Regions from separate parts of the Shewanella zhangzhouensis genome, predicted to be linked through region 3. Evidence: predicted binding sites of a transcription regulator. Region 3 holds the regulator's gene; each other region holds the start of a gene.
The links. The regulator LexA, encoded in region 3, represses DNA repair genes until DNA is damaged. The targets are predictions, from matches to a motif close to TACTGTATNNNNATACAGTA.
Positions count from the first base shown of each region.

Region 1: recG (ATP-dependent DNA helicase RecG) is a predicted target of LexA. The motif match lies at 4,491-4,510, and genes of this name have one in related genera.
Region 2: K0H63_RS08470 (YebG family protein) is a predicted target of LexA. The motif match lies at 5,292-5,311, and genes of this name have one in related genera.
Region 4: imuA (translesion DNA synthesis-associated protein ImuA) is a predicted target of LexA. The motif match lies at 4,282-4,301, and genes of this name have one in related genera.

Region 1 covers NZ_CP080414.1:4,192,000-4,199,559, reverse strand. The annotation lists gene K0H63_RS18485 (lysophospholipid acyltransferase family protein) at 1-507, opposite strand, end outside; gene K0H63_RS18480 (beta-ketoacyl synthase chain length factor) at 500-1,204, opposite strand; gene K0H63_RS18475 (DUF3014 domain-containing protein) at 1,413-2,294, opposite strand; gene recG (ATP-dependent DNA helicase RecG) at 2,399-4,474, opposite strand; gene K0H63_RS18465 (penicillin-binding protein 1A) at 4,767-7,307, opposite strand; gene K0H63_RS18460 (pilus assembly protein PilM) at 7,492-7,560, shown strand, end outside.
Region 2 covers NZ_CP080414.1:1,965,959-1,973,518, reverse strand. The annotation lists gene pepN (aminopeptidase N) at 1-1,419, opposite strand, end outside; gene prc (carboxy terminal-processing peptidase) at 1,525-3,570, opposite strand; gene proQ (RNA chaperone ProQ) at 3,600-4,259, opposite strand; gene K0H63_RS08475 (GAF domain-containing protein) at 4,513-4,974, opposite strand; gene K0H63_RS08470 (YebG family protein) at 4,993-5,280, opposite strand; gene K0H63_RS08465 (paraquat-inducible protein A) at 5,438-6,085, shown strand; gene K0H63_RS08460 (paraquat-inducible protein A) at 6,078-6,707, shown strand; gene K0H63_RS08455 (PqiB family protein) at 6,694-7,560, shown strand, end outside.
Region 3 covers NZ_CP080414.1:4,301,557-4,309,116, reverse strand. The annotation lists gene ctaD (cytochrome c oxidase subunit I) at 1-501, opposite strand, end outside; gene coxB (cytochrome c oxidase subunit II) at 512-2,074, opposite strand; gene K0H63_RS19015 (cell division inhibitor SulA) at 2,463-2,969, opposite strand; gene lexA (transcriptional repressor LexA) at 2,966-3,589, opposite strand; gene plsB (glycerol-3-phosphate 1-O-acyltransferase PlsB) at 3,741-6,164, shown strand; gene mtr (tryptophan permease) at 6,164-7,420, shown strand; tRNA gene K0H63_RS18995 (tRNA-Gly) at 7,484-7,557, shown strand.
Region 4 covers NZ_CP080414.1:2,396,837-2,404,396, forward strand. The annotation lists gene K0H63_RS10415 (error-prone DNA polymerase) at 1-1,114, opposite strand, end outside; gene K0H63_RS10420 (Y-family DNA polymerase) at 1,114-3,378, opposite strand; gene imuA (translesion DNA synthesis-associated protein ImuA) at 3,540-4,235, opposite strand; gene K0H63_RS10430 (ATP-binding protein) at 4,395-5,801, shown strand; gene K0H63_RS10435 (MGMT family protein) at 5,837-6,178, shown strand; gene K0H63_RS10440 (DUF3108 domain-containing protein) at 6,193-6,939, shown strand; gene K0H63_RS10445 (class II glutamine amidotransferase) at 7,015-7,560, opposite strand, start outside.

The DNA of each region.
Region 1 (7,560 bases), 110 kb from region 3:
GGTGCCGCGGCCAAGTACGTCGCGGCAGTCATCCAGCAGCAGTTCGGCGCCGCGGTTGGGAATATAACCCGCCGCCGACACCACGCCGCGCATAAAAGGGTTGCGCCAAAGCCCCTGCTTTACGATGCAGCCCGCGTTGGGCATCAGGCTTATCAGCACCACCACATCAATCAGGGTGGGGTGGTTGGCAATCACCAGCATGGCTTCGGCATTGGCGAGGCGCTCCACCTCTTTGGTTTCCAGTTTTATCACACCCGCCGCCGACAACATGTGCACAAAACCGCGAAACATCAGGTGCACGGCTTTTTGTACTCGCTTGATGCGAACCTCGGGTTTGCCGGGCCAGTATTTCAGCAGCGGTAAGATGGTCAGCGAGCTTAACAGGCCGCCGAGGCCAAAACAGATGTAGCACAGCATGCCACCCAGCCAGCGCGGCACATAGGCAAGCCCGGTCAGTCGGTGCTGACAGGGCGAGCGGCGCGCAAGCTTCTGGGTGTGCTCAGTCATGACTCAGGCTCCAGTCGAAACCGGACAGGTGGCCACGGCAGTTTTCACCTTTGGCAAGGCTTGCCAGCAACTGGCCGTAGCTCATGGGTTCGAGCTCGGCTCCTTTGGACAAGGTCAGTTGCGGCTTGCCGCAAGACTCTGGCGCCAGCATCATGCCCAGCGCCAAGGGCAGTTCAAATTCTTCTGTGTAGTCGTTATAGACGGGCGGCACAGGATCATCACCAAATACCAGCAGCAGCGGGCTTGGGTCTTCGCACAGCTGGGCGTAGGCTTCCACCATCGCCTGCGACAGGCTCTCGGTGCCGGCGGCGACTGAAGTCGAGGCAGCGCGGTTTTCGCTGAGAATGCCAAACAGGCCGCTGGCGGTGTTGTGTACCGACTGGCTGAAACCCATGGGGGATAAAGGCTCGCGGACAATGACACTGTGGAGCAGGTCGATGGTGCGATTCAGCTCGCCGTGACGTGAGGCAAACACACTGCGGCACTGGGATACGGGTTCACACTGGAAGGCCACATCGAGCATCATGCGGCTTAAACGGCTGAAGCGACGACGCTGCATTGCCGGCACCTGAGGCAGCGCAGGCGCAACAGTGCTGCTCGGGTCTGAGAGCGATTTTTGCCAAGCGGCCCAGCTATCCCTGTCTTGATAAGCCGGGGACCATCCCCCCCACGCCATCACGCTGAAAGTTAAATGCACTGCATTGCCTCTGACGCTGTTGCCAGGCGCCGTAAGTTATCCATCACTTGAGCCGCATTGGGCATGAATCGTTATTGCTCGATTTTGCGGACTGCTTACTGTTAAGTCCGTCTATTTTGGACTGAATATTCTATATCAAAACACCCTGATAACAGAAGCCCCCGGAGACCGCATGGTATCCGGGGGCAAGTTGTTAAATGACGGGGATTTATTGCAACAATGGTCGCAGTTTCTTAAGCGCGGCTTTTACCTTGCGGCTGTTTGTCGGGCCCATACGTATCATGAGTTTCTGCGCAGGTGGCAGAGCTTCCAGCTCGGGGTCGGCAAACTTGTAGTTGACGCTGAAGGTGACAAGCTCAATGGGTGATTCGATGATGGGCGCTGCCAGCAGCTGGTCGATAGCCTTGAGGCTGCGTTCTTTGAAACTGACATTGCCGTAACCCAATTCATCGAAGGCCTGCTCCAGCATGGGTGTCATCTGGGCATAGGTTTCCAGCAGCTTCTCCTCGTTTAAATTGGCAATGTAATTGGCATACAAATCGTAGCGCTTGTAGCTGTCGGGATTTAAATAGGTCTTGGCGGTGATTTCGCTGACGGTGAATTTCGCTTCGGGGCCCTTTAGTGGGCTTTGTTTACGCGCCAGCTGGCCTTCGGCCAGATTATCCATAAAAACCACGAAGTGGCGTACCAGATCCTGCTGGGCAATGATGGGTTCGACCGGCAGACTACCAGCCAATGCAATGGCTTTTTGGGTAGCAAAAGTATCGCTTTCTGCCAGCTCAGGAATGGGATCCACAGTGACTTCAGGTATTGCTTCTTCGGGTGTATTGGTCACAGGTTGTGGTTGAGGTTGGGCCTCAGGCTCCTGCTCGGGTTCGATTTCCGTCACCACAGGTTCGGGCAGAGGCGTGGGCTGAGGGGCTTCAGTCGGCACGTCCACCACAGGAGCAGGTTCGGGCGCACGGGTGAAATACATCCACAAGCCGGCGGCAATGGCAATCAGGGCCAGGATCAGCAGGGCCGACAGACGGTTGCTGCGCTGGGAGGTTTCTTCCTGCGGGGTGATTCTGTCTTCGGGATTGACTTGCATCTTGGCTCCTTGTTGCTACTGACCCGTGAAACATCCATTGTCCCAGTTCGCCGGTCGATGTCCATAGCCCAAGGCTGAACAAAAACAATATTTAATGCAGACGACTAAGCCTGTACGTATTGTTCGCGGCCGCCAAGCCAACGCTCGATTATGGCATCCACATTGTCGGGGGCCTGGCTCATCAGATGACGTGCCAGTTTCTGGATGTGGGGAATAAGCGCCTGATCCCGCACCAAATCGGCCACCTTCATTTGCGCAAGCCCCGTCTGGCGGGTACCCAGCACTTCGCCGGGGCCACGAAGCTCCAGATCTTTTTGGGCAATCACAAAGCCGTCGTTACTTTCCCGCAGCACCCCGAGACGCGCCTGGGCGGTAAAGCTGAGCGGCGCCTTATACAGCAGCACGCAGTGGCTGGCCACCGCGCCGCGGCCAACCCGGCCCCGCAGCTGATGCAGCTGGGCAAGCCCCAGCCGCTCAGGGTTTTCGATGATCATCAAACTGGCGTTGGGAACATCCACGCCCACTTCAATAACCGTGGTGGCAACCAGTAAATCGAGCTTGCCTGCCTTGAAGTCGGCCATAATGGCCTGCTTTTCGGCGCCCTTCATCCGGCCGTGCACCAGCCCTATGCCAAGCTCGGGCAAGACCTCTTTCAGGCCCTCGGCGGTGTCTTCGGCGGCCTGACATTCGAGTACTTCCGACTCTTCAATCAGGGTGCACACCCAATAGGCCTGACGCTTGTCCTGCAAGGCGGCCTGACGCACCCGCTCAATCACATCCAGCCGGCGGGTGTCGGGAATGGCAACCGTGGTGATGGGAGTTCGCCCCGGCGGCAGCTCATCAATAATCGAGGTGTCGAGATCCGCATAGGCGGTCATCGCCAATGTGCGTGGGATGGGGGTGGCGGTCATGATCAGCTGATGGGGGAAAAAGCCCTGCTGAATGCCTTTTTCGCGCAGCCCAAGGCGCTGGTGTACGCCAAAACGGTGCTGCTCGTCGATGATGGTCAGGGCGAGGCGGGAGAAGCTCACCTGCTCCTGAAAAATGGCGTGAGTGCCCACTATCATCTGCGCCGCCCCTGAGGCGATATCTTCCAGCGTTTGGGCGCGAGCCTTGCCTTTAAGCTTGCCGGCCAGCCAACCGACTTTAAGCCCCAGCGGCTCAAACCAGCGGGCAAAGTTGGCGGCGTGTTGCTCGGCCAGGAGTTCTGTGGGTGCCATCAAGGCGACCTGACAGCCATTTTCGATGGCCGCCAGCGCCGACAGCGCCGCGACCAGGGTTTTGCCCGAGCCCACGTCACCCTGCACCAGGCGCATCATGGGAGTGGCTTTGGCCATGTCGGCATGGATCTCTGCAACTACCCGTGACTGGGCGTTGGTTGGGGCAAATGGCAGACTCTCAAGAAAGCGGGGGATAAGCTGACTCGTGGCGGCGAGCGGCTCGGCGGCGTCCTGATTGCTGCGCTCGCGGATTTTCAGCATGCTTAAGTTGTGGGCCAGCAGCTCTTCCTGCACCAGCCGCTGCTGCGCCGGGTGCTGGCCCTGCTCCAACTGCCATAGTTCGGCATCTGCCGGGGGCCTATGCAGGGTGCGCACGGCATCGGCCAGGCTTAAACGGTTGGGCTGCAACGACTCCGGCAACAGCTCCGGCAGACCGCCTTCTTCCAATTGCTCCAGCGCCTGCTCGGTGAGCCTTATCCAACTGGCTTGCTTCAGGCCTTCGGTGGTGGGGTAGATGGGCGTCAGGGTGTCGGCCAGGCTCGGCGACTCGCCAGGCGCGGTCAGCTTGTATTCCGGATGGATAATTTCCAGCTGATGCTTACCGGTGCGGATTTCCCCAAAGGCGCGGATCATCATCCCCGGTTGCAAGCCATTCTTTTGCGCCATGGAAAAATTGAAAAAACGTAAGGTCAGGCCGCCGCTGGCATCGCGCACATTGCAGGTGAGCATGCGCTTGCGACCATTGACGATTTGGCTGGAAATGACTTCGGCTTCGACGGTGGCAGTGGTGCCTGGGATCAGCTCGTTGATGGCATAGATGCGGGTTCTGTCTTCGTAACGCAGCGGCAGATGAAACAGTAAATCCTGGACGGTATTAACCCCCAGTTTACTGAGTTTTTCTGCCACCCGGGCGGCCACGCCCTTGAGTTCGGTTACGGGAACAAGATCCAGTCTTTGCAATGCCTTGGCACCGGATTACTGTGAATTTATACATATACTAACAGAGAATCTTTTCGGAGCAACTTAGAGCAAACTGCTTCACTGCGGCGGCTCGAGCCACTTGCCCTCGGTTATCTGGGCAGAGCCAGGAAGTGCCTGGCAACGAGTCCCCTGCGCCTGGTCACATCAGCGCCAAAGGGTACTCCGCCAATGGGTGAGTTTGCGTGGTTAAGCAATGCCTTGCTGCAGGACTTTATTCATTGTTCCAGTAATGAAAAAGGGCCCTAAGGCCCTTCTTTCATGTAGGCAACACTTACTGAAACAGATCGTCAGCCGTGGTTTCCGGTGCCGTGGTGTCGTCTTCGGCGATTGCGGAATTGGCGTAATCTGTTGGCACTGTGCCTGCGGCAAAGTATTCAAATCCGCTGGTGTAATCGGTACGGCGGCTCAGCTTGCCCGAGCTGTAATCGATACGGGCAGAGACAATGCCTGCAGGGACCGGCATGGGTTTTTCTGGCGTGTCAGCAAGGGCCATAAACATAAATTCGTTCCAGGCTGGACCTGCGGTTTTCGCGCCCGCTTCCGCCCCGGAAATCTGGTCTTTGGCGCCGTTTGCGTTCCACGCAGTACGGCCAAGCTCGCGGCCATGGTCGTCAAAGCCCACCCAAACCGTTGTCACCAAATCAGGATTAAAGCCACTGAACCAGGTATCGCGTGACTCGTTGGTGGTACCCGTTTTACCTGCAATATCATGGCGTTTCAGCAAGCGAGCAGCGCGCCATGCGGTACCGTTCCAGCCAGTGCCCTTACTGAAGTCTCCGCCACCCCAAATCACGCTCTTGAGCGCTTCGGTGATAAGGAAAGCATTTTGCTCGGATATCACCCGATTTGCGTAGCGGGCTGCAGGATCGCCACATTGAGTTGAAGTACCTGTTTCGATTGTTGCATCCAGCATGGCTGGCGGCACAGAGGCTTCGGTGATCGCCGTATCCTCAGGCATCTCTTCCGGTACTGGTGCTTCGCAAGCCAATGCTGGCAGGGTCTTTTCGATCAGGTTGCCGGTGGCAGACTCGACTCTGTCGATAAAGAAAGGTTCCACCAGGTAACCACCGTTGGCGAACACGCTAAAGGCCCTGACAACCTGCAGCGGCGTGACTGAAGGAGAGCCCAGTGCCAGTGATTCATTGCGTGGCAAATCATTGGGGTCAAATCCAAAACGGGTCAATAGCTCAACAGTTGCATCTATGCCTGAGTAGCGGAGTGCTCGGACCGCCATCACGTTAATCGACTGCGCCAGGCCTACCCGCAGACGGGTGGGACCCGTATAAGTGTCCGGCGAATTTTTGGGGCGCCAGGCCGTGCCTTGGCTCAGATCAGGTTTGTTGATGGGGGCATTGTTGATAAGCGTTGCCAGGGTATAGCCTTTTTCCAAGGTGGCGGCGTAGATAAACGGCTTGATGTTGGAACCAAGCTGGCGTTTGGCCTGTATGACCCGGTTGAACTGGCTCTGACTGAAGCTATAACCACCCACCAGGGCGCGGATAGCACCATTGTGGGGATCGAGTGACACTATGGCGCTGGATACTTCCGGAACCTGGGATAATTGCCAGTCTTCTCCATTGTGGCGGATCCATACACGCTCGCCGGCCGTCAGCACATCGGTGGCCGTTTTGGGTGCAGCACCCTGACGGGTGTCACTGATAAATTTGCGCGCCCACTGAATGCCTTGCCATGGCAGGGTGACAGTTTCGCCGTTATTTCGCAGGACAGTGGCCTGTTGCTCCTGCACATTGATGACGGCTGCGGGCTCCAATTCCTGCACAGATGCGACTTTTTGCAGGGCACTGACAATGGTATCTGTTGTGGGAGCCTCTTCTTTCCAAAGCACCTCCGCTGCGCCACGATAGCCATGGCGCTCGTCATAGGCGTATATGTTGTTACGCAGCGCTTTCTGGGCTTTTAGCTGTAGTTCAGAATCTACCGTGGTGTATACGCTATAACCGCCTGTATAGGCTTCTTCTTCGCCATACTTTTGAATCATGTAGTCCCGTGCCATTTCCGAGACGTAAGGTACATACAGGTCTATCTCAGCGCCATGATAAGAGGCGGTGTTGGGTTCGGATATGGCCAGCTGGTATTCGCTGTCGTTGATGTAGCCCACTTCGCGCATCCGCATCAACACAATATTACGGCGATTGAGCGCTCGTTCGGCGGAGGTAATGGGGTTCAGTGTTGATGGGGCCTTGGGGAGACCGGCAATCACGGCCATTTCGGCGAGTGACAAATCTTTCAGATCTTTGCCGTAGTACACCTGCGCCGCTGCGCCTACACCGTATGCACGCTGACCCAAATAGATGCGGTTTACATAAAGCTCGAGGATTTCATCTTTTGTGAGCAATTCCTCAATGTGAAAAGAAATAAAGATTTCTTTCACTTTGCGGATAATAGTCTTGTCTCTGGTAAGAAAGAAGTTGCGCGCCACCTGTTGGGTGATGGTACTGGCGCCCTGTTTTTTCTCTCCGGTAGCAGCAAGCACAAAGGCGGCACGAATGATGCCAATGGGGTCTATCCCCTGATGTTCGTAGAAACGTGCATCCTCGGTGGCCAAGAAGGCCTGCAACAATGGCTTGGGTACGTCTTCAAGTTTCATTGGAATACGACGTTTTTCGCCGTATTGAGAGATAAGCTTGCCGTCCTGGCTGTATATCTTCAGCGGTGTTTGCAGCTGAACCGTTTTAAGGGTCGTAACATCAGGCAGGTCAGGTAAAACATAAAAATATGCCGCAATAATAGCGCCTACTCCGAGTAAGGCTAAACTAAAGAGGGCAATGAGAATACGTTTTAGCCACTTCACCAGATAATTCCAAAATAGTTTACGAAGGCCACAGTATATAAGGGCAAATGGCTAGGGTGAAGTAAAAAGCAGCGTCAAAAAATTGCCATTTGTAAAACCTATAAACATTCTATACAAATAAGTATAACGAGTTGATTTTGTGCTACTCTATCTCTGCAACCTAAAACTAAAGTGACAATGGACTATGCTTTCAAATCTATGGAAGCGTCAGGCTCCGCAGATGGTGGGGATCGACATTGGCTCCCATGAAGTC
Region 2 (7,560 bases), 2.2 Mb from region 3:
ATCGTCACCCGCCTGTGGCGGCAACTGCTGCAGAACGACCAGGCGGTATTCTCCACTGTTAACATCAAAGCTGTCAGAGACCTTGAGCGTTGGCGTACCGGCCTGGTTATACCACAGACGGAACTGACTCAAATCCACGCCGCTTGCATCTTCCATGGCCGCGACAAAATCATCACAGGTTACCGCCTGACCATCGTGGCGCTGGAAATACAGCTTCATCCCGGCCTGAAAGCCAGCCTCCCCCAGCAGGGTATGCATCATACGAATGACTTCGGCGCCCTTGTTGTAGACGGTCACCGTGTAGAAGTTATTCATCTCAATCACACTTTTCGGGCGAATAGGATGCGCCATTGGGCCAGAGTCCTCAGCAAACTGCTGATTTTTAATAACCTTAATTGCCTGAATACGGTTTACCGCCCGGGAGCCAACATCGGAGCTGAACTCCTGATCGCGAAACACCGTCAACCCTTCTTTCAGGCTCAACTGAAACCAGTCACGGCAGGTCACCCGGTTACCGGTCCAGTTGTGAAAGTATTCATGCCCCACCACAGACTCAATACCGTGGAAGTCATCGTCGGTGGCGCTTTCGGTGTCGGCCAGAACATATTTGGTATTAAATATGTTGAGGCCCTTGTTTTCCATGGCACCCATGTTGAAAAAGTCAACAGCAACAATCATGTAGATATCGAGATCGTACTCAAGACCGAAGCGGCTTTCATCCCAGGCCATGGATTTTTTAAGGCTTTCCATCGCATGATGGGCCTTATGCAAGTTACCTTTATCGACGAAAACTTCGAGTGCCACATCACGGCCACTCTGGGTAACGAAGCTGTCTTGCAGCAAGTCAAAGTCACCGGCAACCAGGGCAAACAAATAGCTTGGTTTCGGGAATGGGTCTTCCCACACCACATAGTGGCGGTCGCCATCGAGCTCTCCTGCTTCGACCTTGTTACCGTTACTCAACAGGTAAGGGAACCCCTTCCTGGGTGCTTCAATTCGCACCCGGTATTTGGCAAGCACATCGGGGCGGTCGAGGAAATAGGTAACACGACGAAAACCTTCGGCCTCGCACTGGGTGCAGTAAGCCCCATCTGACATGTACAGCCCCTCGAGGCTGGTATTGCCCACAGGGTCTAGCTGGGTTTCAATCTCAAGCTCGAAGGTTGCTGGCAGCCCTTCCAGACGTAACTGACCCGCGACAATCTGATATGGATGTGCGTCGTTGTTTACCTTGACTGATTTGAGTTCCAGCCCTTCTCCATCAAGCAACAGGGCTTCATTTTCGCGGCAGCGGATCACTTGGCTCCGGGCTATAACCCGTGTCTCGGATGGGTACAAATCCACCAACATATCCAATTCAGATATGGTGAAAGCGGGAGACTGATAATCTTTTAAATGCTTGGCCTGTAATTCTGACATGTCAGGTCCTTTAAGAGTGTGTTCGACGAATTCTATGGGTAAGAGGATACGGCTTATCCTGAAAAAAAACGCGCCGGAGCGCGTTTTTTATATCAAAGCCTGAAATCAGTGCTTACTGGTTGCTGCAAGTTTGCCCGCATCGACCAGATCCAGCGTGATATAGGCAGTTTCATCCAGCAGTGGATCCGGTGCTTCGATATCTTTCTCGATATCATCCAGGCTCGCGACCTTATCCAGGCCAGCGCGGGTACGACGCTCATTGGTGCGATCTAGCTGTTTCTTATCATCAGCTTCACGCTCAGCGATGCGTTCACTTTCCACCAGGGAGACAGACTTTTCATCGTGGTGCTTTTTATATTCAGCAATGTCCTGATAAATATAGCCAAATTCCACATCTGACTTGATGCGTCCCTGATGCCTGGCATCCAGTTCAGCGATGAGGGGGGCACTGATAGCATCCACCGTGCTGTACTGGGCCACAGGTACCTTATCCCACGGCAGTGCGTTATCTTCTTCAGCCTCACCGTATTCCCCGGGCTCGAGGGCACTTGGGAATGGGATATCCGGTGTCACCCCCTTAAGCTGGGTGCTGCCACCGTTAATACGGTAAAACTTCTGAATGGTGTATTGCACGTGGCCAACGGGTTTTTCGTACAGATCGTATATGCGTGCCAGGCCCTTGTGCTGCTGAACTGTGCCCTTACCGAAGGTTGACTCACCGACAATCAGCGCACGTTGGTAGTCTTGCAAGGCGGCGGCAAAAATTTCAGACGCAGACGCACTGTAACGGTCCACCATCACTGTCAGAGGACCTGAATAAGTGACCTTGCCATCATTGTCTCTATGCTGGGAAACACGGCCGTTGGCATCCCGTACCTGCACCACTGGCCCCATATCGATAAAGAGTCCGGTCAGCAATACTGCTTCGGTCAAGGCACCACCACCATTGCCCCGCAGGTCAATAATCACCCCTTCGACTTTCGCCTCTTTCAGGGTTTGCAGCTCTTTAGCCACATCCTGAGACAGGTTCATGTAGAAGCCCGGGATCTGAATGACGCCTACTTTACGGTTGGCATACTGACCTTCGCTGGGCTCAACCACTTTGGAGGTGGCAGCGCGATCTTCAAGGCGTATCTTATCCCGGACCAGGGTCACTTCGACCGGTTTGGCGTTGGAACCACCTTTCTTGGGTAGAATTTGCAGTGTGACCTTGCTGCCTTTGGGGCCCTTGATAAGGTCGACCACATCATCGAGACGCCAGCCAATCACGTCCACCACGGCACCACCTTCCTGACCCACACCTATGATGCGGTCATCCGGCGACAGTTTTTCACTGCTGGCGGCAGGACCACCGGCGACCATGCTCTTGATAACGGTGTAATCGTCATCCATTTGCAACACAGCACCAATGCCTTCGAGGCTGAGGTTCATTTCCATTTGGAAACGCTCGGCATTGCGTGGGGAAAGATAGCTGGTGTGAGGCTCGATGCTGCGTGAAAACGCGTTCATCACGGTCTGGAAGACATCTTCGCTCTGGGTCTGGCCCAGGCGTTTGATGGCGTTGTTGTAGCGCTTTTGCAGCACATCAACGATTTCAGTCCAGTTTTTACCGGTAAGCTTGAGGTTCAGCGCATCATACTTAACGCGCTGACGCCATAACTCCTGAATTTCGGCTTCGTCCTTGGCCCATGGAGCGTCTTCACGATCGTACTGGTATTTATCACCCGCCTGGGAAAAATCCATTTCTTTATCAAGCAGACTCAGTGCATAGACAAAACCTTCATACCGGCGCTTTTGCGCCAGGTCGAACATGTCGTAGGCGCCTGTCATATCGCCATTTTTCAGCATGTCATCAAACTGATGGCGATACTTTTCGAAGTTCTGCACATCGGCTTGAGTCAGCACATTACGACGGTAATCCAACTGCTTAAGATAACGGTCGAAAATCTGCTCGGAGAAGGCATCATCCAGGCTGAACCTGTGGTAGTGCGAGCGGGTAAAAAGATCCGCTACCCGCTTAGAGGCCACCTTGTGCTGAGGCTCCTGCACCAGTTGGGGCAGCTCATCGATTTGAATGGCAGGCGCTATGGCCCACGCAGAAGATCCTACCAGGATCCCGGCAATGGATACCGCCAGAGATAATTTTCGCATCAACAAGCTACTCCTTAAACTTCAATGAATTACAGCAGTATATACTCGGCGCGGACTTTCACTGTCAAGCCTGAATCCAGCTGTACATGCACATCGCCCTTATTGATGTCCACGATTGAACCTGCCACGGGTGACATGCCCAGTTTCACGTTAACACGCTGGGCCACCTTGAGCTCTTCAAGCTTGGCAGGCACCAGATTGACGGGTGCCGCTGGCGCTTTAGGCGCAGCTTTGGGCTTGTCTTTGGCAGCGGGCTTGGCGTCACGACGTGCTTGAGGCTGGGGCTTACGCTTAGGCTTACGAGGCGCTTTATCGGCGGCGTCACCCTCATCCTTGCTGCGCTCGGCACGTTTGGCCTTTGCCTTGTCCTGACTTTCTTTCAGTGTAGCCTGTGCGTGGTCAATGTGTTCCTGCTCCAGCTCACCGCATGGGTTGCCGTCCAAATCAACGCGGACCGCACCGGCTTTGATGCACTTCAGATAGCGCCAGCTGCTGGTGTAGCGGCGCAGGGCAACACGCAATTGTGTTTTACTGACCTTAGAATCATCAGCCAACCTTTCAGCCAAATCTTGAAACAATCCAATTTTCAGTGGCTTGGTTTCACCCTCGGCCACAAAGCACAAAGGAAAGGTTTCATATAAATACGCGAGAATCGCATTGGTGTCGGTCAACTTTTCTGTTGATTCCATCTTTACTTCCACAGTTACTAGGTATGTATGCCCGGTTTATTGCAAGCGATTGCGGGACATAGGTTATTCTCTATACGTTAGCCCGAGGGCCAACACACAAATTAGCATCTTCCGGGCGCTTGCCAAAGCGTTAATAACTATTGCTAACAATTTTTACTATTCGCCGGGAAATGATCCCGAGGCAGACGCACAAGCAGCCTATTATAGTGACCGCTTGGGCGAATGCGACTGGGATTTGACGAAAACTGGCGACTTATTGACCGAACAAGGCCTTTTCCAGGGTTCTCACCAAGGTCTCGAGCCCTGCCTGATCTGTCTCATCGAAGCGGGAAAAACTGGGACTGTCGATATCGAGCACGGCAATTACCCTGCCCTGATGCCTTACCGGCACCACAATTTCGGAGTTAGACGCGGAGTCGCAGGCGATGTGACCATCAAACTGATGCACATCGGCGACTCGCTGTGTTGTGTCCGTTGCAGCGGCCGTACCACAGACGCCCTTGCCCCATGGAATACGGGTACAGGCAACCTTGCCCTGGAAGGGACCCAGCACCAAAGTGTCTTCACGGCGAATATAGAAACCGACCCAATTCAGGTCGTCCATATGTTCATTCAATAGCGCCGAGAAATTGGCCATGGCGGCGACCATGTCGTCTTCGCCTGAGAGCAATGCCTCAGCCTGGCGGTTTAAGGTGTCGTAAAACGCGTGTTTCATGCAATGTCCTGCCGATATTCAGTCATTCTCTGCAGCCTTACGGGCTGCTTTTTTTACCGGTGCCGTCGCCACGTTGGGAGACGCGCCCTTCAGCAGGGATGATAAATCATCTTTGTGGGTGGCAAAATAGAAGGCCAACTTTTCAGTTGTCGCCTCATCGAGTCCACATTCTGCATTGTCGATAAATGGGATCAGGCTGTCAGCGATATCCAGCATCTTGTCGTAGGCATCCGCCTCCTTTTTCGATGTAAATGTCATCTTCTCAACCCCATCTCTGACCACCACAAATTGAGTGATTACCGCCATGATAGCCCTCACACTGTTTATTTATACAGTGACAGAGTGTCACAGTTTTTTTCAGGGGATGCAAGTGTTTAACATGATCTGATACACTCGTACGCTGAAACCGCCTCCAGAGGAGGCAAAATCAGGCATCACCCCGGCTGGGGAACCTGTGTCATCCATGGATCTGCTATACGCTTCTATGCATCATGACGATATCGACAATTCGGTGATCCTCTGCCGTGCCTGTGATTTGGCCGTGCGACGCCGCGCCTTGCCCAGTGGCGTCAGGGCGCTATGCCCCCGTTGCCATACGGCGCTGTATGACACCCCCTTCTGCTCTATCAACGGGATGTTGGCGCTTTGCGTATCTGCACTGGCACTTTTTTTACCTGCCAATCTGTTTCCCGTTCTCGAATTGCATTTTTTAGGCTCGGTGCGCACCGCAACCGTTATCCAGGGTGCCATGGCTGTCATGGACCTCGGCTACTGGGTGGTGGGCATTGCCGTGCTTGTTGCCGCTGTCATAGGCCCGGGGTTATTGCTGCTGTCAATCTTGTCACAAGTCCTGCTGGTCAAAATGGGTCTTAATTACGGTTGGCAACGGGACCTGTATAAATGGTTATTGCGTCGCCATGGATTATTCAGCCAGCTCACCATGCTGGAAATTTATGTGATTAGTTTTTTGGTTTCAGCATTTCAATTATCCGACTTCTCGGATATTTACTTTGGTGTGGGTACGTTTTCCTTCACCATGCTGTTCCTGGTGACTCTGTTTTTGCAGCGGGAATACAATATCGAGCACATGTGGGGCCGCCTGAATGACTGACAATGTCCAGACCACCGGCAAACAAATGGGCCTGTGTCTTTGCCCGGTATGTAAGAAAACCAATCCGCAAAATGCACAGACTTGCAGCCGCTGTGGAGCAAATAACCAGGCCAGGGATTACGCCAGTGTGCAAAAAAGCTGGGCACTGCTTATCACAGCCGCCATTTTGCTTATTCCTGCCAACGTGTATCCCATTACTACCCTGGTGAATCAGGGCAAGGTGACCCACGACACCATATTCAGCGGTATCAAGCATTTGGTGCATTCAGACATGTTGCCTATCGCCATCATTGTCTTTACCGCGAGTATTCTGGTGCCCTGGCTGAAAATCATAGGGCTTGCCATCTACCTCACTGCCATCAGTTTTTCCTTGCCGGTGTCCAAACGCAGACTAATGGCGGGCTTTCACATTATTGAGTGGATCGGACGCTGGTCCATGCTGGACTTATTTGTAATTTCATTAACGGTTGCCCTGGTGAACATGGGGCAATTGCTGGATGCCAAACCCGCACCGGCAGCAACGGCATTTGCCCTGGTGATTCTGCTGACACAGCTTGCGGCCAAGGTATTGGATACGCGTTTACTCTGGGATCGACTGGACTTAGAAGATGACAAATATTGAAGCACCCAAGGTAGTCAAGAAGAAACTGTTCTCGCCGGTGTGGCTGCTGCCTCTGGTCGCACTTGCCCTTGCAGCCTGGCTTGGTATCAAGAGTATTCGCGAGTCCGGCGTCGAAATTTTTATTCATTTCCCCAGCGCTTCCGGAATCGATGTAGGCAAAACCCTGGTCAAATATCAGGGACTGACTGTCGGTAAGGTGACCGATATAGCCATGGACGAAGACCTTAAAGGCGTCAACGTCACCGTGATGATGGACTATCGCTCAACACCGTATCTTAAAGAAAACACCCAATTCTGGCTGGTATCACCCAAGGCCTCCATTACCGGGGTGTCCGGCCTCGATGCCCTCTTCTCCGGAAACTATATCGCGGTGCAGCCGGGGGATGGCGATAGCGTTACCCGTTTCGACGCCCTGAGAGAGGCACCGCCATTGGCCCCCGGCAACGAAGGCATATTGGTGGAACTCAGTACCGACAGACTCGGTTCACTGGATGTGGGCTCGGGTGTCTATTTTCGGCAAATTCCTGTGGGCAACGTGGTGAGTTATCGCCTCGAAGGCAATCAGAGAATCATCATAGGGGCCTTCATTCAGGACCAATACGCACATCTGGTGAAAAAAGACAGCCGTTTCTGGAACGTCTCCGGCATGAGCATCGATGCGTCGTTAAAAGGTATCAAGGTTGAAAGCGAAAGCCTCGCGACGCTGCTTGCAGGGGGGATCAGTTTCAGCAGCTCCGATGCCGGAATGAGCGCCAGCCACGGTGACAGCTTTGTGCTGCACAGCACAGAGGCTGATGCGCTTGGCGGACACTCACTGGAACTGACAACAACCAATGCCGATGGCCTCAATGTG
Region 3 (7,560 bases):
AAACACAAACAGTGCTGTACTGTCGGGGCTGTAGGTGGTGGACAGAGGGGCGTAAAACGTCCAGCCGAAGTTGGGTGCACCGCCTTCCATAAACAGCGAGCTGAGCAAGATGAGGAAGGCAAAGGGCAAAATCCAGAAACTCCAGTTGTTCATCCTGGGCAATGCCATATCTGGTGCCCCAATCATCATGGGGATCAGCCAGTTAGCCAACCCGGTAAAGGCTGGCATAACGGCACCAAACACCATGATAAGGCCGTGTACCGTGGTCATCTGGTTAAAGAAGTTAGGCTCAACCAGTTGTAATCCAGGCTGGAACAACTCGGCACGGATCACCATGGCCATGGCGCCACCGGTCAGGAACATAATAAAACTGAACCAAAGGTAGAGTGTGCCTATATCCTTGTGATTGGTTGTTAATATCCAGCGCATTATGCCCTTGGCCGGGCCATGATGGTGTTCGTCATGGACGCCCTGATGGGTATCGTGGGTCGTGGTTGTCATTATCGTTCCCCTACTTTCCATGATTGTTTACGTCGGTGGCCTGAACGTTATCGCCGGTGTTGTTATCCCAGGCGTTACGTTCATAGGTCACCACCGCAGCAATGTCCCTGGCAGACAACATTGAGCCAAAAGCCTGCATCGCGGTCCCGGCTTTGCCGTGAATGACTATGTCGAGGTGATTGGCGATGGGGCCGGTAGCGATTGGGCTTCCCTTGAGGGCGGGAAACGCACCGGGCAAACCGGCACCATTGGCTTGGTGACACGCCGCGCAAGAAGCCATGTACACTTGCTCACCACGGGCCATCAAAGCGTCCATCGACATGGGCTCGTCGGATGAAGGCTCGTCGGCAGTAGGTTCGGCAACTGGAGGAGCTTCGGTCGATGTCACGGCTGCACTGACGGGTGTCGCTTGGTCAGCTCCCTGCATCTCGGTCTGGGCTGCGGGAGCGCCGTTACTGCCATGGGCGTTAACATCAGAGGCCTGCACTGTGTCACCTGTATTGTTGCCCCATGCATTACGCTCATAGGTCACAACAGCGGCAATCTCTGTGGCAGACAACTGCTTGTTGAATGCCTGCATGGCTGTGCCGGCTTTGCCGTTGATAACGATGTCGAGATGCTTGTCGACAGGACCCATGGCAATGGCACTGTCCTTAAGGGCGGGGAATACGCCGGGCAGGCCCATACCATTGGGTTGGTGGCAGGCGGCGCAGCTGGCCATGTACACCTTTTCACCCTGCGCCATCAGTTCTTCCATGGAAAGGGTTTGGTTCAATGCCGCAGCGGCTTGGGCAGCGGCGTTGCTTGCCAGTTGCTTCTGGTTTTCAACCCAGGCGTCAAACTCTGCTTCGGGCAATACCTCAACCACTATGGGCATAAAACCGTGGTCTTTACCGCACAGTTCGGCACATTGGCCGCGGTAAATGCCGGGTTTATCTATCCGGGTCCAGGCCTCGTTGATAAAGCCCGGATTGGCATCTTTTTTTACGGCAAATGCAGGCACCCACCAGGAGTGAATGACATCGTCGGAAGTCATCAAAAAGCGAACCTTACGGTTGGTGGGCAGCACCAGATGCTTATCCACTTCCAGCAAGTAGTGATCGCCTTTTGCTTCGGCGCCTTCTATTTGACTTCTGGGGGTCGCCAGGATGCTGTAAAAGCCGAAGTCGTGGTCGAAGTAATCGTAATGCCACTTCCATTGGGAGCCGGTGACCTTGATGGTCAAGTCGGCGTTGGAGGGATCTTCCATGGCGATGAGGGTCTTGGTTGCCGGAATAGCCATGGCAATCAGGATCAGAAAGGGCACCAGAGTCCACGCGATTTCGACCTTGGTACTTTCGTGAAATTGGGCGGCAACGGCCCCTTTGGATTTGCGGTGGTTTATCATGGCGTAAATCATGGCGCCAAAAACCACTACACCTATGGCACAGCAGATGTACAGGATAGTCATGTGCAGGCCATAGACCCTGCCACTTATCTCAGTAACACCTTGTGTCATGTTGAGCGGCATATCAGCCGCAAGGATGGGCGGGGCCATAAAAGCCGCCGCGAAACAATACAACCATTGCTTCACAAGACATCTCCTCTGTCAATTGCATCAAGCAACTACAAAGAAGAGTCACACAGTAAGTCTCTGCTCTATGCAAACTCTTCGGTTCCCACAAAAAGCAACGATGACTTCAAAGTGCGTTGGCGGTTGGTATCTTATTTAATGAACTACAGCTTTGTTCACCACACTTGCACCTACAGCTGAATATATCGGTCAAATACACAATATCCATGGCGCAAGCCTCAGATACTGCGACGACATAATCGCCCGGATATAACAAACAAATCGTTGTTAACCTGAACTACATTACTTGCAGTTTAAATATTGATCAAGATCACTTTATTTTCTAATTATCTGAAAAAATTATCGAAAAAAAGCCCCGATAACGGGGCTCAAAGGGATGAGGAGATGATCAGTGCAGCGGAGAGGCACTGCGAAGGGGGTGACTTAACTCGGGCCTAACAGTAAAAGCGTTGGCCTGTGAGTGAGCATTTACATTTTCAAAAATGACACCCAATGCCACGGCATTTTTGGCTACCAATGCCAATCTGCGTTTATCTCTGGGATCCAGTTCGTTGGTCCAGCACAGTACGGCGCTTGAGGTACCGTTGGTTAGGGCCTTTTCCATCGCCCACAGGGTTTCAAATTCGTCTTTGGCATGCACCAGCAGCACACGGTCCATGCGCACACCAGCCTGTGCCAGAGTGGATTTGAGTCCGATGTTGGGTGGGCTGATAAGCACTATCCATCGGCCCTCAAGACTGAGGCGTGCGAGCTCTGGGGCGAGCTGCTGTATCTCTTGGCGCCCCTGGGATTGAGTGCTTTGGGTGATCACCTGAGATGCGGGGCAAACATCTTTGGCGGCGGAATCTGTCCACAAGCCGGGATGACGGGGTGCGTTACCAATCAGCTTGTTCATAACCAGTCTCCATTACGGATAACGCCCACGGCCAAGCCTTCGATAGTCAGACTTTGGCTGGCAAGATCCACTCTGATAGGGGCGAACGCCTCGTTCTCTGCGTGCAAGAACACCACATTGCCTTGTTTCTCGAAGCGTTTTACCGTGACATCATCTTCCACCCGGGCAACGACAACCTGGCCGTTTCGTGCCTGGTTCATCTTGTGCACTGCCAGCAGGTCTCCGTCGAGAATACCTATGTCTTTCATACTGTCGCCGCGAACGCGCAGCAGAAAATCGGCATGGGGGCGGAACATGGCAGGATCGACCTGATAATACTGCTCCACATGCTCTTGGGCGAGAATGGGCTCACCGGCAGCCACCTGACCTATCAGGGGCAGCCCCGGGTCTGGCTGATCTTCCAGCTCATCACCCGCCAGTCTGATACCTCGCGAGGTGCCGGGCATAATCTCAATGCAGCCTTTTTTGGCAAGCGCTTTAAGATGCTCCTCGGCGGCATTGGCACTTTTAAAGCCGAGTCTGGATGCAATTTCTGCCCGTGTTGGGGGCATGCCGGTTTCGGCGATGTTGCGTTTGATTAGGTCCAGGATCTCGGCCTGGCGAGGCGTCAGCGGTCTCATGGTCATTCCTGTTTTTCTATACAGTTACTGTTAGTATATACAGTATTTTCATCAGCGCAAGTATTAACCATTTTTCAGATTATTGGCTAATGGCTGCGGCTGTCTGATATTCTATTGCGCTATTGATTGAAGCCAGGTTCCCAATATCAGCATGTCAGCACACGAGTCTTTTTGGTTTAAGTCTTTGCGTTGGATCCAGAAGCAGTTGGTACACACCATAGTGGTACCTCAGGATCCCTTCGCCGATTTGAATCTCGATCCCTCCCGCCCCTTGGTTTACGTCATGAAAACCGAGTCAGTGAGCGATATTGCTGCGCTCCATGAGGTGACCGGCAAGTTGGGGTTACCCAGCCCATATCAGATGCTGGAAGTCGATGGAATCAAGACCCCACGGGTCGTGTGTCTGGAGGGCAGAAAGCCGCTGTTTGGCAAACGTGACAGCAATGAGCCTTTTTTGCAGACTTTCCAGCAACTGCTGGCTTTGCACCGTCAGCAGCAAGAGCTGGATATACAGCTGGTGCCTGTAAGTCTTTACTGGGGGCGAACCCCGGGTAAAGAAGATGACACTATGCGTGCAGCAGTGCTTGAGCGGGAAGATCCGACCTGGCTGCGTAAATGTTTGATGATTTTATTCCTGGGTCGCCATAACTTCGTGCAGTTTTCCCGTGCTGTGTCGCTGCGTCATATGGCCGATGAACATGGCACAGACAAGCGCATTGCCCACAAGCTTGCCCGGGTGGCGAGGGTTCATTTCCGCCGTCAGCGTAAAGTGATGACAGGGCCTGTGTTGCCCAATCGTCAGGCCATGTTTCATGCACTGCTGAAATCCGACAACCTGAAAAAAGCGATTGCCGAAGAAGCCGCCAGCAAAAAAATCTCTGAAGAAAAGGCCCGTGAAACCGCCATTCAATATCTGGATGAGATTGCAGCCGATTACTCCGACAGTCTGGTGCGCATCGCCGAGCGCTTCCTCACCTGGCTGTGGAACAAGCTCTATAAAGGCATCAGCATCAAGGGCGCCGAACAGATTCGCCAGTTGCACCATGACGGCCATGAGATTGTGTATGTGCCTTGCCACCGGTCGCACATGGATTATTTGCTGCTGTCTTACATCCTTTATTACGAAGGCATGGTGCCGCCCCATATCGCTGCCGGGATTAACCTGAATTTCTGGCCCGCCGGCCCCATGTTCCGCCGTGGCGGCGCCTTCTTTATCCGCCGCAGCTTCAACGGCAACAAGCTTTACACCGCAGTATTCCGCGAATATCTGGATCAGCTGTTCGCCAAGGGATACTCGGTGGAGTACTTCACCGAAGGTGGCCGCTCCCGAACCGGCCGTCTGCTGGCGCCCAAAACCGGCATGCTGGCCATGACATTGTCTTCGGTTATCCGCGGAATTGAGCGACCAGTGACCCTAGTGCCCGTGTATCTGGGTTATGACCATGTGATGGAAGTGGCTACCTATCACAAAGAGCTGTCGGGTAAGAAAAAAGAAAAGGAATCCGTATGGCAGGTATTTGGGGCCATACGCAAGCTGGGTAACTTTGGCCGTGGCTATGTGAACTTTGGCCAGCCCATCACCCTGCAGAACTTTTTGACCGAAAAAGTCCCCAATTGGCGTGAAGAAGTGGGAGAAGATCCAGAGCAAAAACCGTCCTGGCTGACCCCTGTGGTGAATGCGCTCGCCAATCGGGTAATGACCCGCATCAATGATGCCGCAGCCGCCAGTTCTGTCACGCTTTCCAGTATGGTGTTGCTGGCCTCGGAGCAAAATGCGCTGGAGCGCAACCAGCTGGAGCGCCAGATTGATTTGTACCTGAGTCTGCTCAAATCCGTGCCTTATACCTCGTACGCATCAGTGACCGAGGGCAGTGGCAAGGAACTGGTCGATCGCGGTATTGAGCTGAACAAGCTGACAGAAACCAAGGATGACCTGGGTACCATCATCTCCATCGATGATAGCCTTGCGATTTCCATGACCTATTACCGTAACAACATCATCCACTTGTTTGTAATTCCGTCATTGATTGCCACCGTGATGGTGCGCCACGAAGAGGTCTCCCGCGAAGAACTGCAGGAGCTGGTTGCCGAGTTTTATCCGCTGCTTAAGGCCGAGCTCTTTATGGGTGTTGCCGATTTGCCAGCCTATGTGGATGCGCTGGTGGAGTGCTTTAAGTCAGAAGGTCTGATTACCGGCGATAACCGTCTGAAACTGGTAGATGAGCGTATTAATCAGCTGTTGTTGCTGGCCGGTGTGGTAGGCGAAACCTTGAAACGCTACGCCATTATTTTCAACCTGCTGGGTGAGCAGCCCAGAATGGAACGCGCCGACCTGGAGCATCACAGCCATCGTCTGGCCAGTCGTCTTGGTGCCATTCATGGCGTTATGGCGCCTGAGTTTTACGATAAAAAGCTCTATGCCTTGCTGTCGAGCAAGCTGAAAGATCTGGGTTATCTGTCCGACAAGGCCGATGGTGACAAGGTGCGTAAAATCCGTGATCACGCCAACGGACTGCTGAGAAGTTCGGTACGTCAAACCATTATAGAGACGCTGAATCAGGAGCAGGACGACTGATGGCTAACCATATGAATGCCGCCAGGCATCCGGTCAAAACCCCCTCGCTGCTGGGTGGTGCCATGATTATCGCCGGTACCACTGTGGGCGCGGGAATGTTCTCCTTGCCCGTGGTGGGCGCCGGCATGTGGTTTGGCTATTCGCTGCTGCTGATGGTGGCGATTTGGCTGTGCATGTTGCTGTCGGGATTACTGCTGCTGGAAACCAACCTCAGGTTTGAACCGGGCGCCAGTTTCGATACCCTCACCCGCGATACGCTGGGCCGCTTTGGCCGTATCGTTAATGGCCTCTCCATTGCCTTCGTGCTCTATATTCTCACCTACGCCTATATCAGTGGTGGTGGCTCCATCGTAAATCACAGCCTGTCGGGCATGGGCATCAGCTTGCCCCAGAGTGCGGCAGGTCTGGTGTTTGCGGCGGTATTGGCGGCTATCGTTATGATAAGCACCAAAGCGGTGGACAGAATCACCACCATCATGCTGGGCGGTATGATAATTACCTTCTTCCTGGCAGTGGGCAATCTGCTGATTGAGGTGGAGCCGGGTAACTTATTCTCACCCGATGGCGAGGCCCGCTTTGCACCATTTTTGTGGGCCGCAATTCCCTTCGGACTGGCGAGTTTTGGCTACCATGGCAATGTGCCTTCCCTGGTCAAATACTACGGTAAAAATCCGTCCGTCATTATCAAGGCGATTTGTATCGGCACCTTTATCGCGCTGGTGATTTATGTGTGTTGGTTGCTGGCTGCCATGGGTAATCTGCCGCGCAGCCAGTTCAGCGATATCATCGCCCAGGGCGGCAATATGGGTGTGCTGGTGTCGGCCCTGTCTGAGGTCATGGCCAGCGACTTACTTGGCAAAATGCTGACCCTGTTTGCCAACCTTGCCGTGGCGTCTTCTTTCCTTGGCGTTACCCTGGGGTTGTTTGACTATCTGGCGGACTTGTTTGGTTTTGCCGACGATGCCAGTGGTCGCCTGAAGACGGCTGCCGTCACCTTTTTACCGCCTACCCTGTTGGGGCTGCTGTTCCCCGACGGCTTTTTGGTGGCCATCGGCTTTGCTGCGCTGGCCGCCACCGTTTGGACCCTGCTGGTTCCGGGGGTGATGGCGCTGAAACTCAGAAAGCAGCAACCTGACTACCCTGGTTTCAGGGTGCCCGGTGGCACTGGCGTTATTTATTTGGTGATAAGTTTCGGTATCCTGACGGCGGCTTGCCATCTGCTCGCGATGGCTGAGCTGTTACCTGTTTACCGTTAAAATATGCTGCCATGCCTTTGCTTGACAAAGGCATGGATTTCAGTAATTTATAACGCGTAAAAGGCGGGTGTAGTTCAATGGTAGAACGGCAGCTTCCCAAGCTGCATACGAGGGTTCGATTCCCTTCACCCGCTCCATTT
Region 4 (7,560 bases), 1.9 Mb from region 3:
TAAAGCGCTCAAACAGCATATTGACCCGGGTGGGATCCACTTCGGTGATCCCAAGACAAAAACACACCACCGAATTGGCCGCCGAGCCGCGCCCCTGATGCAAAATCCGCTTGCGTCTGGCGAAGCGGACTATGTCGTAAATGGTGAGAAAAAAATACTCGTATTCAAGCTCATGGATAAGCTTAAGCTCGGCCAGGTACTGGCGTTTTACCGCCGTTGGCACCGTCAAGCCGTAGCGGCGCCGGGCGCCTTTGGCCACCTCCCGGGCAAGGTATTCACTGGCGTTTAAGCCAGCAGGCACCAGCTCGGCCGGGTACTCGTACCTGAGTTCAGCCATCGAAAACCGGCACTGGCTGGCAATCTTCTGGGTGTTGGCAATCCACTCCTGCGGATAACGGCGATGGATGCTGCCAAGGGGCCGCAAGTAATGCTCAGCGTTCTGGCACAAATGCCCTTCGGCTTCATCAAGCCTGATACCCAAGCGAATGCAGGTGAGTACATCCAAGAGCGGCTGGCGCACCGCGCTGTGCATACGCACATCTCCTGCTGCCACGCAGGGGATGTCGCACAAATCAGAGAGGCGCTTCAAATAGCGCTGCCACAGGCTGCCTGCGGCCTCAAGACACTGCTCCGCCAGAAAATAGCGCCGCCCCTGCCAGGCCGCAAGCTGCTTTGCCAGCCGCTTTTGTGTAGCAAACCACTGCCGCTCGGTCGCGGCAATGTCCGCCCCCGGATTTTGGGGCATTGGCGGGCGCCACAGCAGCACGCAGTCAGGCAACGGCGATAACAGGTCGTCCAGATTGATGCGATATTCCCCCTTGGGGGCCCGCCGCCGACCACGACTTATCAAACGGCACAGGGCACCATAACCTGCCCGGCTGGTGGCCAGCAGCACAAAGGTGCCTTCCGGCAGCCGAAATTCACTGCCAACAATCAGCGCTATTCCAGCCTCCACGGCGGCCATGTACGCCTTGACCACACCGGCCACCGAACACTCATCGGTAATGGCGATGGCACTGTAGCCAAGCCGCGCCGCCTCGGCCACCAGCTCGTGTGGGTGCGACGCGCCTCGTAAAAAGCTGTAGTTGCTGATAGCATGAAGCTCGGCGTACATCAAAACCAGCCCTGCAAGTAAAGTCCGGGCTCGCCCTCACGGCGAAACACCCAGCACAGGCCTCCTTCATGGTGGCGGGCAAGATAATAGTCCCGCGCCGCGCCCATAGGTTTCCCGCTTGGCAAACTCTCGCTTACCTGGCCAGTATCAAGCTCAGTTACGCTTTGAGCCGCCACGGTTTGGCTGCCATGCCACCAGGGCTCACGCAGCCGCTCCGGGCCGCGCAGCAGCTCAACATCGGTTTCTGCAATCGCTTCAGGCGCCACCAAAAGCCAGGGCGGGCGGCAGGCAAGTGACAGCCCTTCTGTGGCTACATCCTGTGTGGCCGCAGACTTATTGGCTGCTGCGGCTTTTGTCACTGACTCGCTCAGTTCCATCACAGCAGTCGCTGCATCGCTCTTCGTAACGGGCTCATTGGCCGCTGCTAAGCCCGTAGCTGTTGAATCCGTAGCTGTAATGTTTGAAGCGAATCGCGGCGCTATGCCCTCAGTCATCGAATCATCATTCGCCCCATCCATTGCCGCAGAATTTGCCTGGCTACCGGCTCGAGCGGCTGGAAGAGTAAAAGCTGTGTGGATGACATTCGAAGCACCAGCCGTGTTTGCGGCTTTTTTATCTGCTGCAGGAGTGATACCGGCAGCTGCTGCGCGTTGCCGCGCTGGCATGGATGAGGTGAATGGCTCTGTTGGCTTAGCCTCTGTCAGTTTTGGCTGGGTCAGTTTTGGCTGGGTCAATTTGGTCGGAGTTGGCTTTGACTGCGGGCGTGAAGGCTTTGCAGCTAAAGATGAGGCTGACAAAGATGATGCAGGCAAAGCCGTATAGGCAACCGCCACAGGTGCCGACATCGGCTGCAGGCAAAAGCTGTGCTCCGGCAAGAGCGCCTTTCTGGCGCCAAGGCGCTTTACCCTGTCTTGCCCCAGCCGGGCTTCGAGCCGGGCCAGCAAACTCAGACTGGCTCTGTGACTGTTTTCGATGGCTCCTGCCGGCGGCGCACTTCTGGGGCTAAAGTGACAGCGGTGCAGCGTCAGTGCCACTACGGGCGCCGCCAGCGTAAAGCGCTCCAGTTGCAAACGGCACAGGGCCAACAGGCCATCGGCGGTGTATTCGGCAAAGGGGTATGCCAGCGACAGGCGCGCTTCATGAACCTCTGCTGTGGACTGAATCGACTCAGCTTTATCCGAAGCTCTGGATAGCGCGCCAGTCACGCTTCCCTGACCGAGACTTGCCTTTGGGCTACCTGTGATCTCGGAGGTTTCTGTGGTTTCTGTGGTTTCTGTGGAGGTTGCCCGGTAATGCAGCACCAGCTCCAGCATCGAAACCGCCAACTGTCGCTGACGTAAAAACAGTGCCAGCTCGGCAAACATACGCCCAAGCACAAACACCAGAGCATTGAGGCTCTCGGCCTCATACATCAGCTCAAGCCGCTGACGATACTCTTCCTGCGGGCAGTAAAAGCTCTGGGGATGGGGCTGCTTACCGTTAAGCCTTGCCAATAGCAGCACAAATTCGGGACCAAAACGGATCCCAAGCTCGGCGGCGGGTAAAGCCTGCAGCGCACCTATATGCTCAAGTCCCATGCCCTCCAAACGAAAAAGCAGCGCCTCAGGCACAGGCAGGGTTGAGATTGGCAGCGCCGATAATTGCCGTGACACAGCCTCAGCTGCGCTTTTGGGCTCAGCAATCGCTTTTGATGCCGATTTTGAAGCTGAAACCTTGAGAGCCGATTGCGACGTTGCAGCCCTGGCAAACACTGGCTGCAGCGTCTTTGAAGCCAGACTGGGCCGGGTTTTGGCCAGCATACCCGCTGCCAACGGCGTGGCAGCAAAGGCCATGGCAAAGTTGCAGTGAAGCCCTTCAAGCGCGGCTGCCAATGCCTTTGCCAGCGCCGCTTCGCCGCCAAAGAGTTTTGCCATAGAGCCGGTTTCAAGCAGCAGTACATCGTGGCAACGGGCAAAAAATGTATCGGGCTCAGGAGGCGGCACCAGGCGGGCACTGAAACTGTAGCCGTGGCGACACAGCCAGTCGCAGCCTTGCCGGTGCAGCGAGAGGTTGAAGGGAAATGGCTGCACATTGGGGCACAGCTGCGCCGCGCTGCCCATGCTCTGACCTGCCATAACCCCGGCACTGGCCGCCTGCGCGCAGGCTTTAAGCACCCGCGCCTTTGCCACATCGTACAAAATAAGCGGCATGGATGGCGCCAGCCCCTGCACATGGCGCAGATAATCCAGCTCCCAATGGGGTAGCCATACACCAAGCCAGCGCATTAACCTTTAACCCAAACAGATTGATGACGGCTAAGCCCGCGGGCCAAACAGCAGCGCTGCTGAACGAACAGGCTCTGATGCAAACACAGGCTCTGCTGAAACAAGTGTCTTTGATGGACGCACAGGCAATCACGGATAAACGACATACATCATCCTCCTGCTCAGGCGCCGCCCCAGGGGCCCTGCACCACCTGCATGGATGGCTGCGGCGGTAAGTAGCGTGCCAGCAGTGGGGAAAGCCCCTCAATCTGCAAACTGTCCTGCGGTTTGCCGCCGCGGCGTTTCAGTAAGGCGAGTTCCAGCCTGTCTGAGTTACCGCCCGGGGTTAACCCCAAACGCAGCGGCAAAGGATTACCCTCAGTGGCGTCAGTCACCAGAATAATGGCCAGACAGCCGCCCTTTTCCGCCGCCAGCTGTAAACGCCGGGCTTCGGTCAGGCTTAAACGGTCAAGCCAGCCCAGCAACAAACGGCAACCACCACTGGCCAGACTCTGCTCCATGGCCCAGAGTCTGTCTTTACGCGCGTTAACATCCACCAGGCAAAAGCCTTCCGGCTGCAGTCCATGTTGCAATAAGTACTGCGGATTCAACTGCCAGGGAGCGCCAACCAAAATTACCGGGGTGTCGTTTTCGCCCTGTATGCACCTGAGCAGTGGCGTTAACAGCAGCATTGACTGCGACCCCGGCACCGGGCAACTCAGTTCACACACCCCATGGCGCGGCCAGCCGCTGTCGGGCAAGGCGGCATCCAGTGCTTCAAAGCCGGTGGCATAACCGGGCTGCTGGCAGGTTTGTTGTCCAAGCCAGATATCCTGGCGGCCAAGTTGTTTGGAAAGCTCTTGTGGACTGGTTTTCATGGGGGCACCTGTGTCTGAACCGGGTTTTGGTATCCAAACCACCAATAACTGTATATTTATACAGTATAGCAATTCTGACAAACTTGCCAATCCTCTGGGATCTGAATTGGCAAGGTGTATAATGCGAATCATTTTTATTTATAAGTCTGTGCGATTGTCATGAAGTTGTCCCGCCATCACCCCTTTGCCCGACTGCAATGGCGCCTGTTTGGCTATTTCGGCTCCTCGCTGTTGGTGATTCTGTTATTGGCCAGTCTGATTGAAGCCATGGTGCTGCATCAGCTGTTGGTGCTGCCCAAAGAAACCAAGGCGCAGCTGTCGGTGTTGGCCCGGGAGGCCGAAGCCATGGTGAAACGCGGCTCACCTCAGGCGCTGGCCGAGTGGGAGGCGGCGCAGTCGTTCAGTTTGCATGTGATTAACAGCCGCCTTGAAGGCGTGAGCGGCCGCCCGGTTCATCCGCACTTTGAATTCAAGTTGGGGTTTATGCTGGGGCCGGATCAGGCGCTGGGGGATCGGGTACAAAAGCCCATTATCGGCCTGCCGATTTATGCCACTTTCGATGACAGCGGCCCTCTGCTTTTGGCGGTGCAGCTCAATGCAAATTTGCACCCAGCCAAAGATCTCAGTTACAGCCTGTGGGCGATCCGCTTAACCGTGGGATTATTTGTGCTGTGGCTGTTCAGTCGCCTGCTGGGGCACTACCTCATCAAACCGCTGGCGACGTTGCAACAGGGCACCCGCGCCCTGGCAAGCGGAAAGCTGAGCACCCGGATCGGCGAGCACTTTTCGGCGGCTGAACCTGAGTTTTATCAGCTCGGCCACGACTTTGATGAAATGGCGGATGTGATTGAGCGCACCCTCACCACCCAGGAGCGCCTTATTCGCGACGTATCCCATGAGCTGCGCACCCCGCTTGCACGGCAAAAGCTGGCAGCCGATTTGCTGGAGGGCGATTTGGCAGAGTCCTCGCCTTACCTTAAGCGGATCCATGCCGAAAACAGCGAACTCAGCCGCTTGATAGACACGCTTTTGGGATACAGCCGCCTCGCCAGTGGTTATCAGGCCGCCCGCTGTGCGCCCTTTAATCTGCACGAGCTGGCGCAGTCACTTCTGGGTGATTGCCGTTTTGAAGCTGCGCCACGCCAACATATCGAATGGCAGGATTTGGCCGCCTGCAAGCATATCGAGCTTGAAACCGACCAAGGCCTGCTGCAGCGGGCGCTGGAAAACCTGGTGCGCAACAGCCTTAAATATGCGGGAACTGATTGTCATATTCAGATAAGCAGCCACTGCGATGATAACTGGCTCAATATCACGGTGGCGGACGATGGCCCGGGTATCGATGACACCAAGCTCGAGACCCTGTTCCATCCCTTTACCCGCTTTGATGAGGCCCGTCACGCCAGTCAGGGCGGATTTGGACTGGGGCTTGCCATAGTGCGGGAGTGTGTGCGCCTGCTCGGCGGCGATGTCTCGGCCGGACGCAGTGAGCTTGGCGGGTTGGAAGTTAAGCTGTTGCTGCCGTTGCGGCTTAAAAGGCTGGCTGCTGCCGACAAGGCAATTTAGTATAGGTGCATGAATTGCTTTTGGAAGGTGAACGGATGTCCAGCCTGAGTCCAAGCCGGATCTGGCATATAGTGACCCTCATTCCCGAGGGCAAGGTGCTCAGTTATGGCAAAGTGGCCGACCTTGCCGGGTTGCCCGGCCGCGCCCGCTATGTATCACGGGCTCTTAAGCTGGCACCGGACAGCCTGGCACTGCCCTGGCACAGGGTGATAAACAGCCAGGGAAAAATTGCCTTTCCAAAAGACACTGAGCCCTTTCGGCTGCAACAAGAAAGCCTGCGTCTTGAGGGGGTTATCGTGAACCAAGGCAAAATCAACTTGTCTGAATATGAGTGGCGGCCCGACATGGCCACCCTGATATTGAGTCTGCCTTACTGACGCCAAGGAGCTGTATGCGCAAGTTTCTGTTATCCCTCGCCCTGCCACTGCTGAGTGCCAGTGCTTTAAGTATTAGCGCCTTTGCCCAAAACTCACTGACGCCCTTTGAAGCCGACTACAAGGTACTGTACGGCGATATTGGCCTGGGCAAGGCTCATTTCAGCCTGCCGGCGCCCGAAGGAAATTACTACCAGTACAATTTTACCAGCGAGCTAAGTCTGCTGTTTTTAAGCGATGAGCGCAGTATCAAGAGTAAATTCCGCCGCACCGACCATGGTCTTGAGCCCATGGTGTTTATCCATCAGCGCACCGGTACCGGCAGCGATTTCAGCGAGCAGGTGGCCTTTTTGAAAGACAAGTCCATCGTGCGCAGCAACTACAAGGGCGAGCATGTTGAACTGCCGTTTGAGAACAAGCTCTACGACACCATGATGGTGCAGTTGCAATTCCGTCAGGATCTGATTGAAGGCAAAGACGCACTCGAATACCACATGGTGAAAGACAACGAGATTGATGACTACTCGTTCAAGCGCATGGGCGAGGAAGTGCTGAATATCGATGGCACCGAGTACCGCACCCTGCGCCTTGAAGTAATACGTGACAGCAAGAAGCGTAAAACCGTGGTGTGGATGGCGCCTGATCTGGCCTATCTGCCGGTACGCATGACTCACTTTGAAAAAGGCGACAAACAGCTGGATGTGCAGCTGACCGGGTATCGCTTTATCGACACTACGCCCGCACCGCTGGCGGCCAATCCTTAAGCGGTAAAAAAAGCCACAAAAAAGCCGGCAATTCCCGGCTTTTTTAATCTTTACGCTATGCCAGCAGTTCCCGGGTTATTCGTTTGTATCCGTGTTTACCACAACGGCACCGACACCAACTACTTCACCTTTACAAAACAGCTGCCACTGACCGGGCTGCATGATGTTCCAGGCCTCGTTGTCGGTTAATGGCCGGGTGGCTATCACGGTAACCACATCATTGGGGGTGGTTTCCTTGTCAAAATCAATCACCACATCGGTATCAATCAACTTGGCCTTGCCAAAAGGCGCGCGGCGGGTGATGTGGCTTAAGTTATTACTGCAAAAGCTCATCAGGTAGTTGCCTTCCGAAAGGATCATATTAAACACCCCAAGGGCGCGGACCTCTTCGGCAAGCTCCGCCACGTAGGCGAACACCGGCAACATGTCTTCGGGGCGCTCATCGCCAAAGCGGGCCACCAGCTTTTCCAAAATCCAGCAAAACGCCAGTTCACTGTCGGTGTCTCCCACAGGGCGGAAGCGGCGCACCGCAAACTTGCCCTTATAGTCACTCAACTGGCCGTTATGGGCATAAGTCCAGTTCAGGCCCCAGAGTTCCCTGTCAAAGGGGTGGGTATTTTC